DNA from 4 places in the Streptomyces sp. NPDC040622 genome. Region 4 is predicted to be linked to each of the others. Evidence: riboswitches for the same ligand, from Rfam matches in the RefSeq annotation. Region 4 holds a riboswitch; each other region holds the start of a gene.
What was found. A riboswitch is a leader RNA that binds a small molecule or an ion and turns the genes downstream of it on or off. The one in region 4 is predicted to bind cobalamin.

Region 1 (4,153 bases), on a different contig from region 4:
GTCGGCGGTGACCAGGATGAGGCTGGTCAGCGCGGTCAGGATGTACGAGACGGCGACGCCCGCGAGGATCAGGCGCCCGGTGGCGAAGCTGCCGCCACCTCCCCTGGCGAGGGCGTAGACGAGGACCAGGGAGACCAGGGCGCCCGCGAAGGAGGCGGCCGGGATCGTGACGGCGCTCGACAGGGCCGCGCCGAGACCGAAGACGCCGCCGAGCACGATCGCGCAGACCGCGCCGACGGAGGCGCCCGAGGAGACGCCGAGCAGGAACGGGTCGGCGAGGGGGTTGCGGACCAGCGCCTGCAGGACGGTGCCGATGACGGCGAGTCCGGCGCCGACGGTGGCTCCGAGGATGACCCTCGGGAGCCGCACGTCCAGGACGATGGTGCGGAACGGGGAGGGCTCCGCTCTCCCCGACAGGATCTGGAGGACGTCTCCCGGCGGGATGCGGACGGAGCCGAGCGCGAGGCCGGCGACGATCGCTCCCGCGAGGGCGACCGTGAGGACCGTCAGGACGGTCAGCGTGCGTCCCCGTGCGCCCGGTCGATCGCCCTTCGGGCCCGTCCTCGGTCGCCGGACGGGCCTGACACCTCCGCCCCCGGACTCGACAGCCCTCACAGCTGCGCCGCCAGCTTCCTCACCGCCTCCGGTGCTCGTACGCCGGTGACCACGTCCGAAAGACGCAGGACCGCGAAGCTCTTGTTCTTGACGGCGGGGACGTCCTGGAGGGCCGGGTCGTCCAGGAGGCGCTTCTTCTTCTGGTCGACCGTGGTGGCGCCGTAGTCGAGGATCAGGATGGTCTCGGGCTTGCGTTCGACGACCTTCTCCCAGGACGCGTCGCTGAAGGACTTGTCCACGTCGCCGAAGACGTTGCGGCCGCCCGCCCGCTCGATGATGTCGTTGCCGATGCCCCGGCCGCCCGCCGTGAACGCGGTCTTGTCGCCGCTGTCGTAGACGAAGACGGACGGCCGCTTCTTGCCCCGGGACTTCTCGGCGGTGGCGGCCAGTTCGCGCCGGGCGCCCTTCACCCACGCAGCGGCGCGGTCCCGCACCCCGAAGGTGGCGCCGACCTCGCGGACCTCGCGGTAGACGTCGTCCATGGAGACGGGGCGCTCGGCGCAGCCCTCGACGTTGAGGCGGCTCTCGATGCCGGACTTGGCGAGCGCCGAGCGGCTGCGGCCGTCACCGGCGAGGAAGGCACTCGCGTAGCCGCCGTACACGAAGTCGGGGTTGGCGGAGAGCAGCTTCTCGTAGGAGGGGTACTCCTCGGCGATCACGGGGAGGGACTTGTACGCCTTCTCGTACCGCGGAAGCACCTGGTCGTCGAGGTAGGCGGTCCCTGCGATGCGGTCCTTGAGGCCGAGCTCCAGCATCACTTCGGTGGCGTGCTGGTTCATGGTGACGGCGCGCTTCGGGGGTGCGTCGTACGTCGTCCGGACACCGCAGTTGGTGACGGTGTACGGGAATCCGGCGGCCTGGGCCGCGGACCCGGTGCCGGCGTCGGAGTCCGAGGAGGAGCACGCGGCGAGCGGGACGAGCAGGGCGGTCGCGGCGAGCGCGCGTATGCCGGTGTGGCGGCGGGACATGGCTGAGCTGCCTCCTCCAGGGGATTTCCGCGTCCCCTGCGTTGCGTGGAGGAAGGCGGCAGGTCAGTTCCTGACTCCCCCGCCCCGGATCGGGGTCTCCCCTGCCCGAGCGGAGTCGGGAGCTCGGGGAAGGGCGGGGTCACAGTGGCGGGACCGTGCCGGGTTCGCACCGGCTTCCTGGCTCCCGCCGCCTTCTGGGTCGTGGCTCAGTATGCCTGGACGACCTGCACGTCTTCCTCCGTGACCGTCCCGTCCACGATCCGGTACGAGCGGAACTGGAAGGGGCCCGCGTCGTCGGTGTCCGCCGTGGAGACCAGGACGTAGTGCGCGCCGGGCTCGTTGGCGTACGTGATGTCGGTGCGCGAGGGGTAGGCCTCGGTCGCCGTGTGCGAGTGGTAGACGATCACCGGCTCCTCGTCGCGGTCGTCCATCTCGCGGTAGAGCTTGAGCAGGTCACCCGAGTCGAACTCGTAGAACGTGGGCGAACGCGCGGCGTTCAGCATCGGGATGAACCGCTCGGGGCGGCCGGTGCCCTCGGGGCCCGCGACCACGCCGCAGGCCTCGTCGGGGTGGTCCTGGCGCGCGTGCGCGACGATCTGGTCGTGGAGGGCCTGGGTGATGGTCAGCATGGCAGCCAGGATAAGCAGAGGGGCCCGCGCGTACCGAAGTGTGGTACGCGCGGGCCCGCATGCTGGACGGGGCGGCTCCGGGGAGCGCCGTCGTCAGTCCTTGTCGATGCTGTCAGCGCTGTCGGTGCTGTCGGTGCCGTCGGCGCTGCCGGTGCTGCCGGCGCTCACCTTGCGCTTGCTGAAGGCCGCGGCCTGCGGGTTGCGGCTCTTGAGGACCAGGTAGGAGACCGTGAGGATCGCGGCCCAGACCGGGGCGGCGTACAGCGAGATCCGCGCGTCCTTGTCGACGCCCATCATCACGATGACCATGCCGATGAAGGCGAGCGCGAACCAGCTGGTGTACGGGGCGCCCGGGGCGCGGAAGGTGGACTGGGGCAGCTCGCCCCGGTCGGCCTTGCGGCGGTAGCGGATCTGGCAGCACAGGATCATGATCCAGGCCCACATGCCGGAGATGGTCGCGAAGGAGACGACGTAGTTGAACGCCTCGCCGGGCCACTGGTAGTTGATCCAGACGCCGACCAGCATGAACGCGGCGGAGACCGTGGTGCCGATCAGCGGCAGGCCGTTCTTCGTGAGCTTGGTGAAGAGCTTCGGGCCCTGGCCGTTCATCGCGAGGTCGCGCAGCATGCGGCCGGTGGAGTACATGCCGGAGTTGCAGGAGGAGAGCGCGGCGGTCAGGACGACGAAGTTGACGATCGCGGCGCCGACGCCGAGGCCCATCTTGTCGAAGGCGGCGACGAACGGCGAGACGCCCGGCACGAACTCCGTCCACGGGACGACCGAGAGGATCATGATGAGCGCGCCGACGTAGAAGACGGCGATGCGCCACGGCACGGTGTTGATGGCCTTGGGCAGGACGGTCTTCGGGTCCTTGGACTCGCCCGCGGTGACGCCGACGAGCTCGACGGCGAGGAAGGCGAACATCACGATCTGCAGGGTCATCAGCGTGGAGCCGATGCCGTTCGGGAAGAAGCCGCCCTGGTCCCACAGGTGGGTGACGGACGCGGTGTCGCCGGCGTCGGAGAAGCCGACGGTGAGGATGCCGACGCAGATCAGGATCATGCCGATGATGGCGGTGACCTTGACCATCGAGAACCAGAACTCCAGCTCGCCGAAGAGCTTCACGGAGATGAGGTTCGCGCCGTACAGGATGACGGTGAAGACCAGCGCGTAGGCCCATTGCGGGAATGAGTCGTGTGTCCAGTACTGCATGTACTGGGCGGCCGCGGTGACTTCGGTGATGCCGGTGACGACCCAGAAGAGCCAGTACGTCCAGCCGGTGACGAATCCGAAGAACGGGCCCATGAACTCGCGTGCGTACTCCGAGAAGGAGCCGGACACGGGGCGGTACATGAGGAGCTCGCCGAGGGCCCGCATGATGAAGAAGATGACGAGGCCCGCGATGGCGTACGCCAGGATGAGGCTCGGTCCGGCCTTGTGGATGGCCTTGCCCGCGCCGAGGAACAGGCCGGTGCCGATGGCACCGCCGATCGCGATCATCTGGATCTGCCGGGCTCCGAGCCCGCGCTGGTACCCCTCGCCCTCGCCGGACGAGTCCTGCACGACCCCATTGCCGCCGTGGTCGTCGTGGTGCTCTTCGACCTGCACTGAGGTCATGGTGACGCCTTTCTCCATGCTGATCCGCGCCCGCACATCTGCGTTGTGGCTGCGGATCAGGTCCTGATCCCCCCGGATATGGATGGAGTGCTACCGACGGTCTGCCGGCCCGAGCGCCCCCGGCGACATGGGTGGCGTCGCCGAGCGGTCGTGAAGATTTATCACGGCGGCAACAGTGAGGGAATGAGCCACCTGTGGCGCAGGCCACAGGTAGAAGCGGACAAAGCGCCCTTGACATCGCAAAGGCGGTCATTGAAGTGACGCGATCGTTATCCGGATTTGAGGATCCGCTGAGCGAACAGGCCTCGGAGAGGGCAGAACCTG
Region 2 (4,153 bases), 340 kb from region 4:
CCAGGAACGCCGCCGTGGCCGCCACGAACCCCTCCGGATCGTCCAGGAAGGGAAAGTGGGCGGCGCCGGGCCGCACGACGAGCTCGGCGTACGGGAACAGGCCGGCGAGCTCGGCCATCGCGGGCGGCGGCGAGTTGAGGTCGGCCTCCCCGGCCAGCACCAGGACCGGGGAGCCGAACCGGGCGAGCGCGGCACGGGTGGCCGCGGGATCGTAGGCGCCCTCGGCCCCGAACGCGGCGGCGGCCTCGTCGTTGCGCTGCCCGTCCTCGGCGGCGTGGTGGGCCCGGGCCGCCGCGTCCCAGCGGCCGTACGCGAAGGGAGCGATGGCGGCGAAGGCCTCGGCGGTCACCTGTCCGGCCACGAGGGCCTCCAGGGCCGCGAACGCCGCGGGGAACCACGGTTCGTCCCGGCGCAGGAGCGCCGTCTCGCGCCGGACGTCCCCGGTCACGGGGATGCCGACGGCCATGACGCTCGGTGTGATCAGCGCGAGCCTGCCGACGCGCTCCGGGTGGCGGGCCGCGTACAGCACCGCGAGGTTCGCACCGGCGGAGTGCGCCAGCAGATCCACGGTCCGAAGACCCAGATGCTCGCGCAGCGCCTCGACGTCGTCCACGAGGCGGTCGCACCGGTAGGAGGCGGTGTCCTCAGGTACCGCGGAGTCGCCGGTGCCGCGGAGATCCAGCATGACCAGCGGGCGGTGCGCCGCGAGACCGCCGAGGTCACCGAGGTACGCGGACGCCTGCATCGGGCCGCCCGGCAGACAGATCACGGGCGGGAGCCCGAAGGACTCCCCGCCGCCCCCTCCGGTGTCCGTGTACACGTGGTAGGCGAGCTCGGTTTTGTCGGGCGCGGAGAAGGTAGGCATGGCCGAGACCCTGTCACCGGCGCCGGCCCGGCACAACCGGGTTACGCACGCGGAATCGCGCCTGGTCAGGCGGTGAGTGCCCGCTGGGCGCCGGCCGACAGGGACTCGTCGTCCGGGTGGGCGAGGACCGCCGGCGGACTCGACTCAGCACGCATGGGCCGGGGCTCCCTGCTGGTCCGCACCCCACTCCCGTGGAAACCCGGCGGAACCCTGCCGGTCGGGTGGACGCGGGCCGCCGGGCGGTCGGGCGGTCGGGCGGCCGGTGAAGTCCCGCGCGGAGAGGATCACCGGGTCGGTCGCTCCGCGGTCGGAACCGTGCGCGTAGGGGGGAGCGGGCAGCGAGGTGTGGCCGGCCACCACCGAGTCGCCCCGGGTGTGCCCGCGGGGCGCGGACGGTGGGGCGCGACGCGGGCGCGGGCCTGGCGATCACGGGGCCGGGGCCGGCGTTAGGGTGTGGCGCAAGCATCACCGTACGAAGCCAAAGTGAGTCAGCGTGTCCGCCTCCTTCCAGCCGGTCCTGGACCGCATCGCCGCCGAAATCGACGCAGCCCCGGGCCGGGGCCGCCCCGCCGACTACATCCCGGCCCTCGCCTCGGCGGACCCGAACCGCTTCGCCATGGCCGTCGCGGAGCTCGACGGGACGGTGTACGGCGTGGGGGACTGGCAGCACCCCTTCTCCACCCAGTCCATCACCAAGGTGTTCACGCTCGCCCTGGCGCTGTCCCTGGAGGACGACGCCCTGTGGGAGCACGTGGGGCGCGAGCCGTCCGGGAACCCCTTCAACTCCCTGGTCCAGCTGGAGTACGAGAACGGTATCCCCCGCAATCCGTTCATCAACGCGGGCGCGCTCGTCGTCACCGACCGCCTCCACACCCTGACCGGCGACGCCTCCGGCGCCCTGCGCGCCTTCCTGCGCGCCGAGTCCGGCAACCCGGACCTGACCTTCGACGACGAGGTCGCCGCCTCGGAGGCCGCCCACGGCGACAGGAACGCCGCGCTGGCGCACTTCATGGCGTCGTACGGCAACATCTCCAACCCGGTCCCCGACCTCCTCGACCAGTACATCCGCCAGTGCGCCGTCGCGGCGTCCTGCGGCGACCTGGCGCTGGCCGCCGGGTTCCTGGCCCGCCACGGGATAAGGGCCGACGGCTCCACGCTCCTGACCCGCAGCCGCGCCAAGCAGGTCAACGCGGTGATGCTGACGTGCGGCACCTACGACGCGGCCGGCGACTTCGCCCATCGGGTGGGGCTGCCCGGCAAGAGCGGGGTGGGCGGCGGCATCATCGCGGTCGTGCCCGGCCGGTGCACGGTGTGCGTGTGGAGCCCGGGCCTCGACGAGCGCGGCAACTCGGTGGCCGGTGTGGCGGCACTGGACCGCTTCACGACGCTCACGGGTCTCTCCATCTTCTGACTGCCCTCTTCTCGCTTCTGGCTTCTGGCTTCCGAGTTCTGACGGCGACGCCTCCGGCGGCCGAGTCGTGCGCGGCCGCCGGGCCCAAAGTCCCCCTCTCCAGGTCGAACGTCATCGACCCCGTTGTGCCGGGCATGTCGCGATGGCACCAGATGTAGTGTTTTTTCTGTCGGTTCGGCGGGGCGCTCACGAGCGTTCGCCGAGGCAACAGGGAACCCGGTGCGAATCCGGGGCTGCCCCGCAACGGTGAGTGGTCGCACAGCGGCCCGAGCCCGATACCTGCCGGCGTCCGCCTCCCGTGCCTCTCGTGCGGTGAGGACTCATCTCCGTACTGCCTCGTGGGAGGGCCGACGTGACGCAGATCGACGCCGTGGACTCGGTGACCGAGTATCTGGACCGCAGCGACTGGCGGGTCAACGCCAACGCGAACCAGGGTTATTCACTGGGCGGACTGATCCTCAACGCGGCGGGGAAGATCGTCGCCAACTACTGGCTGGACCAGGTCTACCCCGAGGCCGTCGGCCTGGCCCACCGCGAGGGCGACCTGCACATCCACGACCTGGACATGCTGTCCGGCTACTGCGCGGGCTGGTCGCTGCGCACGCTGCTCACCGAAGGGTTCAACGGTGTCCCCGGCCAGATCGACTCCGCCCCGCCCCGGCACTTCTCCTCCGCCGTCGGCCAGATCGTGAACTTCCTCGGCACGCTGCAGAACGAGTGGGCGGGCGCCCAGGCGTTCAGCTCCTTCGACACCTACATGGCCCCCTTCGTGCGCAAGGACTCCCTGACGTACGCCGAAGTCCGCCAGGGCGTGCAGGAGTTGGTGCACAACCTCAACGTGCCGTCCCGCTGGGGCACCCAGACGCCCTTCACCAACCTCACCTTCGACTGGACGTGCCCGCCCGACCTGCGCGAGGAGATACCGGTCATCGGAGGCCGCGAGACGGACTTCGCGTACGGGGAGCTCCAGGCGGAGATGGACCTGATCAACCGGGCGTACATCGAGGTGATGACGGCCGGCGACGCGACCGGGCGGGTCTTCACCTTCCCCATCCCGACCTACAACATCACCGCGGACTTCCCCTGGGAGAGCGAGAACGCCGAGCGGCTTTTCGTGATGACCGCGAAGTACGGGCTGCCGTACTTCCAGAACTTCGTCAACTCCGACCTGTCACCGCACCAGATCCGCTCGATGTGCTGCCGCCTCCAGCTGGACCTCACGGAACTGCTCAAACGCGGCAACGGTCTGTTCGGCAGCGCCGAGACCGGTTCCCTCGGGGTGGTCACCCTCAACTGCGCCCGGCTCGGCCATCTGCACGCCGGGGACGAGGCGGGACTCTTCGGCGCTCTCGACCGGCTGCTCGGGCTCGCCCGGGACAGCCTGGAGATCAAACGGGTCACTGTCCAGGCCCTGATCGACGGCGGCCTCTATCCGTACACCAAGCGCTACCTCGGCACCCTGCGCAACCACTTCTCCACCATCGGCGTGAACGGGATCAACGAGATGATCCGCAACTTCACGCACGACGCCCATGACATCACCTCGTCCGAGGGACACGCCCTCGCGCTGCGCCTGCTCACCCACGTACGGACGCGGATGGTGGAGTTCCAGGAGCGGACGGGTCACCTTTACAACATGGAGGCCACCCCGGCGGAGGGAACCACCTACCGGTTCGCCAAGGAGGACCGGCGCCGCTTCCCGGGGATCCTCCAGGCCGGTACGGACAGCAATCCGTACTACACCAACTCCTCGCAGCTGCCGGTCGGATGGACCGACGATCCCTTCGAGGCCCTGGAGATGCAGGACGAACTGCAGACCCAGTACACCGGCGGTACCGTCCTGCATCTGTACATGTCCGAGCGGCTCTCCGATGCCG
Region 3 (4,153 bases), on a different contig from region 4:
TGCGGCCCACGGGTAGCAGACCTGGTCGTCGACCTCGCACAGCCGGTTGTAATAGCTGTAGAGGCTTTCCTTGTGCCCGGCCTTGTCCTTGAAGGGGATGACCTTCAGCGAGGGGTCCATCGTCTTGCGGGTCAGGACGCCCTTCATCTCCAGGAAGGGGAGGAGCGACTCCTCCAGGTCGTTGCGGTACGTCGTGTTGTCCGCGTCGAAGACGGCGTACGCGCCCTTGTGGTCGTTCCGCGCGATGACCTTGCCGAGCTTCTTCGCGACGGGCTTCGGCCAGTGCGACAGCTCACGGGCCGTGGCCGCCGAGGTGTCGGCGGCCGTCGCCTGGCTCGTCGGCCACAGGGCGCCGCCCGCGAGGACGGCGGCGGCGAGCGCCCCCGTGGTGCCGATGACGGCCAGCTTGCTCTTTGCCCGTACTGCCATGTCTCTACGTCCCTGCCGTTCCCTGAGAGCGATCTGCGGCCCCGTCCGGAGCGGCGCGCAATGCTATGGGGCGGGGCGGGCATTTCCCATGATCGAAGTCACCGTGGCCGGGGGGCATGGGTGAGATGAACACGGGTAGCCGAATGAGACTCCGAAAAGGCCTCCCGTGGCCACGGCCTCCCACGGCCTCCGGTCACCCGTGCCTCGGCCGCTGCCGCTGCCGCGCATACTGGAACACATGGGCTCCCGTGAGTTCGTCCGGACCGTTCCCCGGCTCGACGGCATGGTCGTCTCCGCGGTCGGCTACCGCACCGCGGGGCAGCGCCCCGCCCTGCACCGGGGCCTGCCGTCCCCGTACCTGACCGTGATCTTCTCCCTGGACGGCCCCATCGTCACCGGCGCGACCCCCGACGGGGCGTGGGGCCCCGGCGCGGCGCGCACCGACATCGTCGTCGGCGGCCTGCACCAGAGCCCCGCCTACGTCGTCCAGCCCGAGCACGAGGCCGGCATCCAGCTCGCCGTGCACCCCCTCGCGGCCCGCGCGCTCCTCGGGCTGCCCGCGGCGGACCTGGCCGGCCAACTCGTCGTCGGCGGCACCGACGTCCTGGGCGCGTACGCGGGCGAGGTCCGCGAGCGGCTGTGCGCGCTCGACCGCTGGGAGGACCGCTTCGACCTGCTCTCCGCCTACCTGAGGCGGCGCGCGGCGGACGACCGCACCACCGCTCCCGTACGCCCGGAGGTCGCCGAGGCCTGGGCGTGGCTCGCCCGGCACCGGGGCGCGGGCACCCTGGGCGGCCTGTCCCGGCACGTCGCGCTCAGCGAACGCCGGCTGACGGCGTTGTTCCGCGCCGAGACCGGCCTGAGCCCCAAACAGGCCGCCCGCCTGATGCGCTTCCAGCACGCCAAGTCCGCCGTGACCCGTGCCGTAGCGGCGGGCGCACCGCCCGACCTGGCCGGGGTCGCGGCCGACACCGGCTACTACGACCACTCCCACCTGGTCCGCGACTTCCAGCAGTACACAGGGTCGAGCCCGACCCGCTGGCTGGCCGAAGAGTGCCGGAATATCCAAGCCGGGGCGCACGGCACGGGCGAAGACTCGAAGGCATGAACACCACGCCTGACACGACGCCTGACGCGACACCTGGCCCCACGCCTGACACGACACCTGCCCCCACACCTGACCCCACGCCGAATTCCGCATCCGGCACGACCACGGAGAAGCAGGGGCTCAGCACGCCCCCTCCCGCCATCTGGCCGGCCCTCCAGGCGGAGGACGCCTCCGCGCTGATCGACTTCCTCGTCGGCACCGTCGGTTTCCTGCGCACCGCCGTCTACGAGGACGGGGGCCGCGTGGCCCACGCCCAGCTGGACTGGCCCGAGGGCGGCGGCGTCATGCTCGGCTCGTACGATCCGGCCGCCGCGGCCACCTGCGGAAAGCCCGGCACTGCGGGCGCCTATGTCGTCACCGGCCAGGTGGACGACCTGTACCGCAGGCTCACGGCGGCGGGCGTGAAGGTCACCGCTGAGATCGAGGACAAGCCGTACGGCAGCCGCGAATTCGGCATCGAGGACCCGGAGGGAAACCGCTGGTCGTTCGGCACGTACCGGGGCGAGCCCCGGCCCTGACCGGCGATCCGGGCCAGGACCGGCCGCGTGATAACTTGCGCAAGCCAGTCAAACCCACACCTGGGCCAGGGAATCCGGTGCAAGACCGGAACTGACGCGCAGCGGTGAGGGGGACGGGCGGGGCCACGGCCACTGGGCGTCCACGGACGCCCGGGAAGGCGCCCCGTCCGGCCGATCCCGAGTCCGAAGACCTGCTGGCGCCTCCGCTCGCACACCGGGCGGCGGAGGACGTGACGCAGGCCAGGCTCCGCGTATGAGCCGTGACATCCAAGGGATCCCGTGTCCTCGACAGCCCGTATATCCGCTCGTGCATCGGCTCGCGCATCCGCTATATCCGCTCGCGCATCAGCTCGTACGTCCGCCCTGCTCTGCGTCGGAGCGCTCGTGCTCACCGCGTGCGGCGACGGCTCCACGAGCAAGCCCGCGAACCGGGCGGACCGGAGCGCCGACGGCTATCCGGTCACGGTCGCCTCCTGCGGCAAGGAGGCGAAGGTCGAGGCCCCGCCGCGCCGCGCCGTCTCCCTGGACCAGGGCTCCTCGGAGATCCTGCTCTCCCTCGGCCTCGCCGACCGCATGGTGGGCACCGGCACCTGGACCGACCCGGTCCTGAAGAACCTCGCGAAGGACAACGCGAAGGTGGAGCGGCTCGCCGACCGCTACCCGTCGCTGGAGAAGGTCCTCTCCAAGGAGCCGGACTTCGTCAGCGCCTCCTTCCTCTACACGGTCGGCAAGGGGGGCGTCGCCGACCGTACGAAGTTCACCGAACTCGGCGTACCCGTCTACGTCTCGCCCTCCGACTGTGCCGGCAAGGACAACGACGGCGGCGGCGACGGAAAGCGCGTCAAGACCCTCACCATGGACACGGTCTACGGCGAGGTGCGCGACCTGGCGAAGGTCTTCGGCGTCCAGAAGCGCGGGGAGCGGCTGATCGCCGACCTGCGGCGCCGGGTCACCAAGGCCACCAAGGACATCGACGCCTCCGACGCGACGCTCCTCTACTGGTTCGCCAACTCCGACGCCCCCTACCTGGCGGGCTGCTGCGGCGCCCCCGGCATCATCACCCGCGAACTCGGCGCGAAGAACGTCTTCGACGACACCCGCGAGGAGTGGCCCCAGATCAACTGGGAGACCGTCGCCGACCGCGACCCCGACGTCCTCGTCCTCGGCGATCTCACCCGCAAGTCCCAGTCGGCGGAGAGCGCCGCGGCGAAGATCAAGTTCCTGGAGTCCAACCCGGCGACCAAGAACCTGACCGCGGTGAAGAAGAAGCGGTACGTGCTGCTCAGCGGCCAGGCCATGAACCCCTCGATCCGCACGGTCGACGGCATCGAGCAAGTGGCCGCGGGGCTGCGGAAGTTCGGGCTCGCCAAGTGAGCGGGGCGGCGCCCGGCAAGGAGAGCGCTCCTGAGCCGGTGGCATCGGAGCGGAAGCGGAAGCGGGACCTGGAGCGGGGCCTGGACCGAGACCTGGACATGGACCGGGACCGGAACCGGGACCGGGACCGGGGCCTGGACCGGAACCTGGACCTGGACCGGGACCTGGACCTGGACCTGGACCTGGACCTGGACCTGGACCGAGAACAGGACCAGGGCCGAGACCGGGGCCTGGACCGAGACCTGGACATGGACCGGGACCGGGACCTGGACCGAGAACAGGACGGGGACCTGGATCAAGGCCGGGAACCGGCAGTCCCGGCCGACCTCAGGGGCCGGACCGGCCGGACCGGCCGCACCGGCCTGCGCCTCGGCCTGCTCTGGCTGGCCGGCGCCGCCGCGCTCGTCCTCTCGGTGTCCGTGGCCGTCACCATCGGCCCCGCGGACATCTCCGTGCCCGACGTGTGGTCGACCGTCGCGGCCCACCTCGGCTGGGGCGAGACCCCGCTCACGCCGATCAGGGACGGCATCGTCTGGAACCTGCGGATGCCGCGCACCCTGCTCGCCGCGGTCTGCGGCGCGGGCCTCGCGGTCTGCGGCGCTGTCATGCAGTCCCTGCTCCGCAACCCCCTCGCCGACCCGTTCGTGCTCGGGGTGTCGTCCGGGGCGTCCACGGGAGCGGTCGCGGTCGTCGTCCTCGGCGTCGGCGGGGGAGTGGTGTCGAT
Region 4 (4,153 bases):
CCGTACGCGCCGGTGGGCAGTTGGGCGTCCCGCAGGTTCTTGCGCGCCTTCGCCACGACATCGGAGTACCCGCCCGCCTGCTGGAGGGCGATGACCGCGTACGGGGTGGTGGCGGGGTCGCTGTAGGTGCAGGTCTGACCGTCGCGCAGCAGTGTGGGGCTGAAGCCGCCGTCCTTGCACTGGTGGGCGGCCACGCGGGCGACCGCGTCGGCGGGGATCTTCCGGCCCGCGCGGTGCAGCGCGAGCACGGCGAGGGCCTGGGTCTCCACGTCACCCACGGCGGGAAAATCCCCCTTGGCGACGCAGGCGTCCGTGCCGCCGCCGGCGCACACGCTCCTTCCCAGGTCGCCGACGAGGTCGTGGCCGCCAAAGGAGTGCGGGTCGCCCCCGTTGCTCTCGGCGAGGAGCGCGAGCAGGGCCGCGCCCGCCGGGTTCGGGTCCTTGCCGGGGCCCTGCGGGTAGGCGAACTCCTCGGTGCGCGCCGCGAGATAGGACGTCGTCCGGGTGAGCGCGGTACCGCGGCCACCGGAGGCGGCGAGCGCGAGGGCGGTGTGCGCCGTCTGGTAGAGGTCGGCGCCCGCTGTCCCCTCGTCGCGGATGTGGTCGCCCTCGGTGAGTCTGCTCCTGAGCCAGGCGTCCGCCGCGTCGAGGTCCACCTCGGCGCGCTCGACGTCGGGCGGGTTGTCGCCGGGGTCGCTCTGGCCGCCCGCCCTGACCTGGGCGGGCGTGAACGACGGACCGCCGCTCGTGCCGTCCGGGTCGGTCGCGCCGAACACCCACGCCTCCACTGAGCCGTTCTTCGGCTGCCGGCTCATGGCGCCGAGCGGGCTGTACGTCCAGTAGTCCTGGCCGCGCGGCGCGATCCAGTACGACCAGTAGGCGGACGCGGGCGGGGTGAGCTTGCACTCCTCCTCGTCCCGCGTCGGGTACTGCCTACCGGAGTCGAACTCCTGGTGTCCCAGGCGGCAGATGAAGGCGGGGCCGTCGTGCCGGGTCCCCGCAGTGCTGAATCCGGCCTCGTGCAGCAGGTCGTAGCCGGTGGTGGGGGTGGCGTCGCAGCCTCGGACGACGCCTCCTCCCCAGTCGCCGAAGTCCACCGCGACGACCGCGCCCTTGGTGGCGGTGCAGCTCTCGATCGGGTCGGCGGCCGCGGGGGTGGCGCCGTTGAGCAGGAGCGCGCCGCCGCCCACTGCCAGGGTGGCCGTACACAGCAATGAGACGTATCTCGCGCGCACGCCCCGGCCCCGTCTCCCGCCTCTGTGCCCCACCACTGCCCCCCTGGGCTTCATCCGTGGCGGTCCCGCACGTGATAGGCGGCCCGGGGGCCGAGGTTCCTCGTGGAGGAACCGTCCGTACCACGCCGTAGTCCGCGACGGCGTCAGTCACTTGTCCCTCAGTCCAGGTAATCCGGCTCGCCCGCCGCGCACTTGAGGTGCTCGGCGAACCTACGGTTGCGGGTCAGCGCCGGACTTCGACCGGCTTCCCCTGTTAACTGAGTTCAGATTCGGGCGAATTAGAGCACAGTTACGAATGAGGTGACAAGGGTGTGCGGGACCTGTGAGGTTCGAGTAACGTCCCGTGCTGCCGAGCGGGGGAATCTGGTGCGAATCCAGAGCTGACGCGCAGCGGTGTGGACCGGCCGGAGGGCCGGGACGAGCCCGAATGCCCGACCGGCCCTGCAATCCAAGGACGTCGCACCTCGCGCTCGGGCGACGGCCACGTGTCGTCCGGCCAGGTCCGCGTGCGTTCTCGTACGTGCGTCCGGCGGGAGGGAGACGTGCGGCCGGCGCCCCCTTCCCCCGGGAGTAACCCCGCCATGACCTCCGCCCACGTCGTTGCCCGCCGTATGCTGCCGGCCGTCCCCGTGGCCCTCACCGTGCTCGTCCTGGCCGCGTCGCCCGCCGCGGCGACCACCACGCCCGGCCAGACAGCCACGTCCAAGACGAATGGCGTGACGTACCTCAGATCCCTCCAGGGCGCCGACGGCTCCTACGCGGGCACGGGTCTGTCCAACGAGTGGGCGTTCTCAGCCCTCGCCGCGGCGGGCACGGCGGCCGTCGACGTCGCACCGGGCGGCGACACCACGAAGAACGCCCGCACCGTGTACCGCGCCCACCTGGCCGCCGATGGCTGGCCCGGCACGTCGCCGGTGGTCACCGACTACGAGCGCGGCATCATCAACGCCTACGCGGCGGGCATCGACCCGGCCCGGGTCTCCGCGAGCCGCAACCTGATCGCCGACACCTACGCGTACTGGCAGAACTCCGCGCCCGGCTACTGGGGTTCGCCCAGCAACTTCAACGGAACGGTGTTCGCGCTCCTCTCGCTCGCGGGTGCCAAGACGCCGTCCGGCGCCCAGCGCGTGCCCCAGGCTCTGCTCGACCGGTCCGTCAGCACCGTCCGCGCGAACCAGCACGACGACGGGGGCTGGAACTTCAGCAAGGCCGAGGGCGACCCCGACGCGCTCGCGGCACCCGGCGACATCGACATGACCGGCGCCGCCATGGCCTCCCTGTGCGTCTCCGGGGTACCGGCCACCGACCCTGCCGTCACCAAGGCGAAGAGCTTCCTCAAGTCGAAGCTGATCAACAACTCCGGGGCCTTCGACGCGATGTTCGGCGCCAACACCGACTCCAACGGCTGGGCCGTCGCCGGGCTGAACGCCTGCGGCATCAACCCGCAGACCGGTGACTTCCTCACCCGGGCGGGCAAGACCCCCGTCGACTTCCTGATCGCCCAGCAGTTCAAGCCCGGCGGCGGCTTCAAGTACCTGCCCACCGACACCACTCCGTCCGCCTACGCCTCCATCGACGGCCTGCGCGCCGTCGCGGGAGGCGGCTTCGCGCCCGCGCCCCCGACCCCCGTCACCGCAGGCGCTCCGCGCTGGACGGCGACCACCGCCTTCACCCCCGGCACCCGGACCAGCCTCGCCCTGAGCGTCGACGACGGCACCGCGCTCAAGGTCTGCTCCGTCACCTTCACGCCGACCGCCGCCACCGCCACGCTCGGGGCGGTGCTGGACGCGGCGAAGACCTCCGCCGCACCCGCGGGCTGCGTCACCGAGGTGGCGCCCGGCAGTGGCGGCGGCGCCATCACCTCGGTGAACAGCAAGCCGAACAGCGGTGGTGCGACCTGGAAGTCGAGCATCGACGGCGGCGCGGCCGCGGCGGCGAGCCGGGGCACGGTGATCAAGGCGGGCGACACGATCGCGCTGCGCTACGGCGGTTGATGCCACCGCTGTCCGGGGCCGGCCGCCGCAGCGGTGGCCGGTACCCCCGGCTCAGGCCCGAAGTCCGGGACCGAGCCCCAGGTTCTGATAGATCTCCATGGTCACGGTGGAGAAGTTCATCGTCATGAAATGCAGGCCCGGTGCCTCCGCCTCGATCAGTCGGCGACACATTTCTGTGGCGTGTTCAATTCCCAGTGCTCTGACCGCGGCGGGGTCCTCTTCCGCGTCGAGCATACGGTCGGCAAGGTGCTCGGGAATAGCTGCGGTCGAGAGCGTAGGAATGCGCCGGAGAGAACGGATGGTCGTCACCGGCATGATTTCCGGAATGATGGGCGTGTCGCATCCCGCGGCGACGACGAGATCACGGAAACGCAGATAGTCGTCCACGTCGAAAAACATCTGCGTGATGGCGTAATCGGCTCCGGCGCGACACTTCTCGACGAAATGCCGGACATCGCTGTCACGATCACCGGAACGAGGATGCATCTCGGGGAAGGCCGCCACCCCGACGCAGAAGTTCCCGGACTCCTTGATGAGGCTGACCAACTCGGCGGCGTAGTGCACGCCTCGCGGATGCCGCGTCCAGGTGCCGAGAGGGTCGCCCGGTGGGTCGCCGCGAAGGGCAAGAATGTTACGTACACCCTGGTCGGCGTAGTGTCCGAGGATGTTCCGCAACTCCGCGACGCTGTGGTCCACCGCTGTCAGATGGGCGACGGGCGTGAGCGTGGTCTCCTGCGCGATCCGACCCGTGACGTTGATCGTCCGTCCGCGCGTCGACCCGCCTGCGCCGTACGTCACGGAGACGAAGGTCGGTGCCAGGGACTCCAATCTCCGGATGGCCTTCCACAGTCCGGACTCTGCCGCCGGAGTGCGTGGTGGCATGAATTCGAACGAGTACGAGCGGTCCCCTCCGGCGAGGAGATC

Region 1: linked by a shared signal. The riboswitch ahead of ACZ592_RS26270 (ABC transporter substrate-binding protein) and the one ahead of ACZ592_RS24795 (prenyltransferase/squalene oxidase repeat-containing protein) in region 4 are both predicted to bind cobalamin.
Region 2: linked by a shared signal. The riboswitch ahead of ACZ592_RS23265 (ribonucleoside triphosphate reductase) and the one ahead of ACZ592_RS24795 (prenyltransferase/squalene oxidase repeat-containing protein) in region 4 are both predicted to bind cobalamin.
Region 3: linked by a shared signal. The riboswitch ahead of ACZ592_RS28225 (ABC transporter substrate-binding protein) and the one ahead of ACZ592_RS24795 (prenyltransferase/squalene oxidase repeat-containing protein) in region 4 are both predicted to bind cobalamin.

What each region holds. Positions count from the first base shown of each region.
Region 1 is NZ_JBVIXD010000009.1:145,863-150,015, reverse strand. Features, by position in the region: gene ACZ592_RS26275 (FecCD family ABC transporter permease) at 1-519, opposite strand, end outside; gene ACZ592_RS26270 (ABC transporter substrate-binding protein) at 612-1,583, opposite strand; cobalamin riboswitch at 1,628-1,786, opposite strand; gene ACZ592_RS26265 (M67 family metallopeptidase) at 1,790-2,212, opposite strand; gene ACZ592_RS26260 (amino acid permease) at 2,306-3,829, opposite strand.
Region 2 is NZ_JBVIXD010000008.1:11,580-15,732, reverse strand. Features, by position in the region: gene ACZ592_RS23275 (alpha/beta fold hydrolase) at 1-865, opposite strand, end outside; gene ACZ592_RS23270 (glutaminase) at 1,359-2,276, shown strand; cobalamin riboswitch at 2,430-2,577, shown strand; gene ACZ592_RS23265 (ribonucleoside triphosphate reductase) at 2,629-4,153, shown strand, end outside.
Region 3 is NZ_JBVIXD010000010.1:59,775-63,927, reverse strand. Features, by position in the region: gene ACZ592_RS28240 (HAD family hydrolase) at 1-429, opposite strand, end outside; gene ACZ592_RS28235 (AraC family transcriptional regulator) at 668-1,537, shown strand; gene ACZ592_RS28230 (VOC family protein) at 1,534-2,055, shown strand; cobalamin riboswitch at 2,084-2,268, shown strand; gene ACZ592_RS28225 (ABC transporter substrate-binding protein) at 2,440-3,429, shown strand; gene ACZ592_RS28220 (FecCD family ABC transporter permease) at 3,678-4,153, shown strand, end outside.
Region 4 is NZ_JBVIXD010000008.1:346,988-351,140, reverse strand. Features, by position in the region: gene ACZ592_RS24800 (prenyltransferase/squalene oxidase repeat-containing protein) at 1-1,289, opposite strand, end outside; cobalamin riboswitch at 1,384-1,527, opposite strand; cobalamin riboswitch at 1,540-1,688, shown strand; gene ACZ592_RS24795 (prenyltransferase/squalene oxidase repeat-containing protein) at 1,817-3,229, shown strand; gene metF (methylenetetrahydrofolate reductase [NAD(P)H]) at 3,281-4,153, opposite strand, start outside.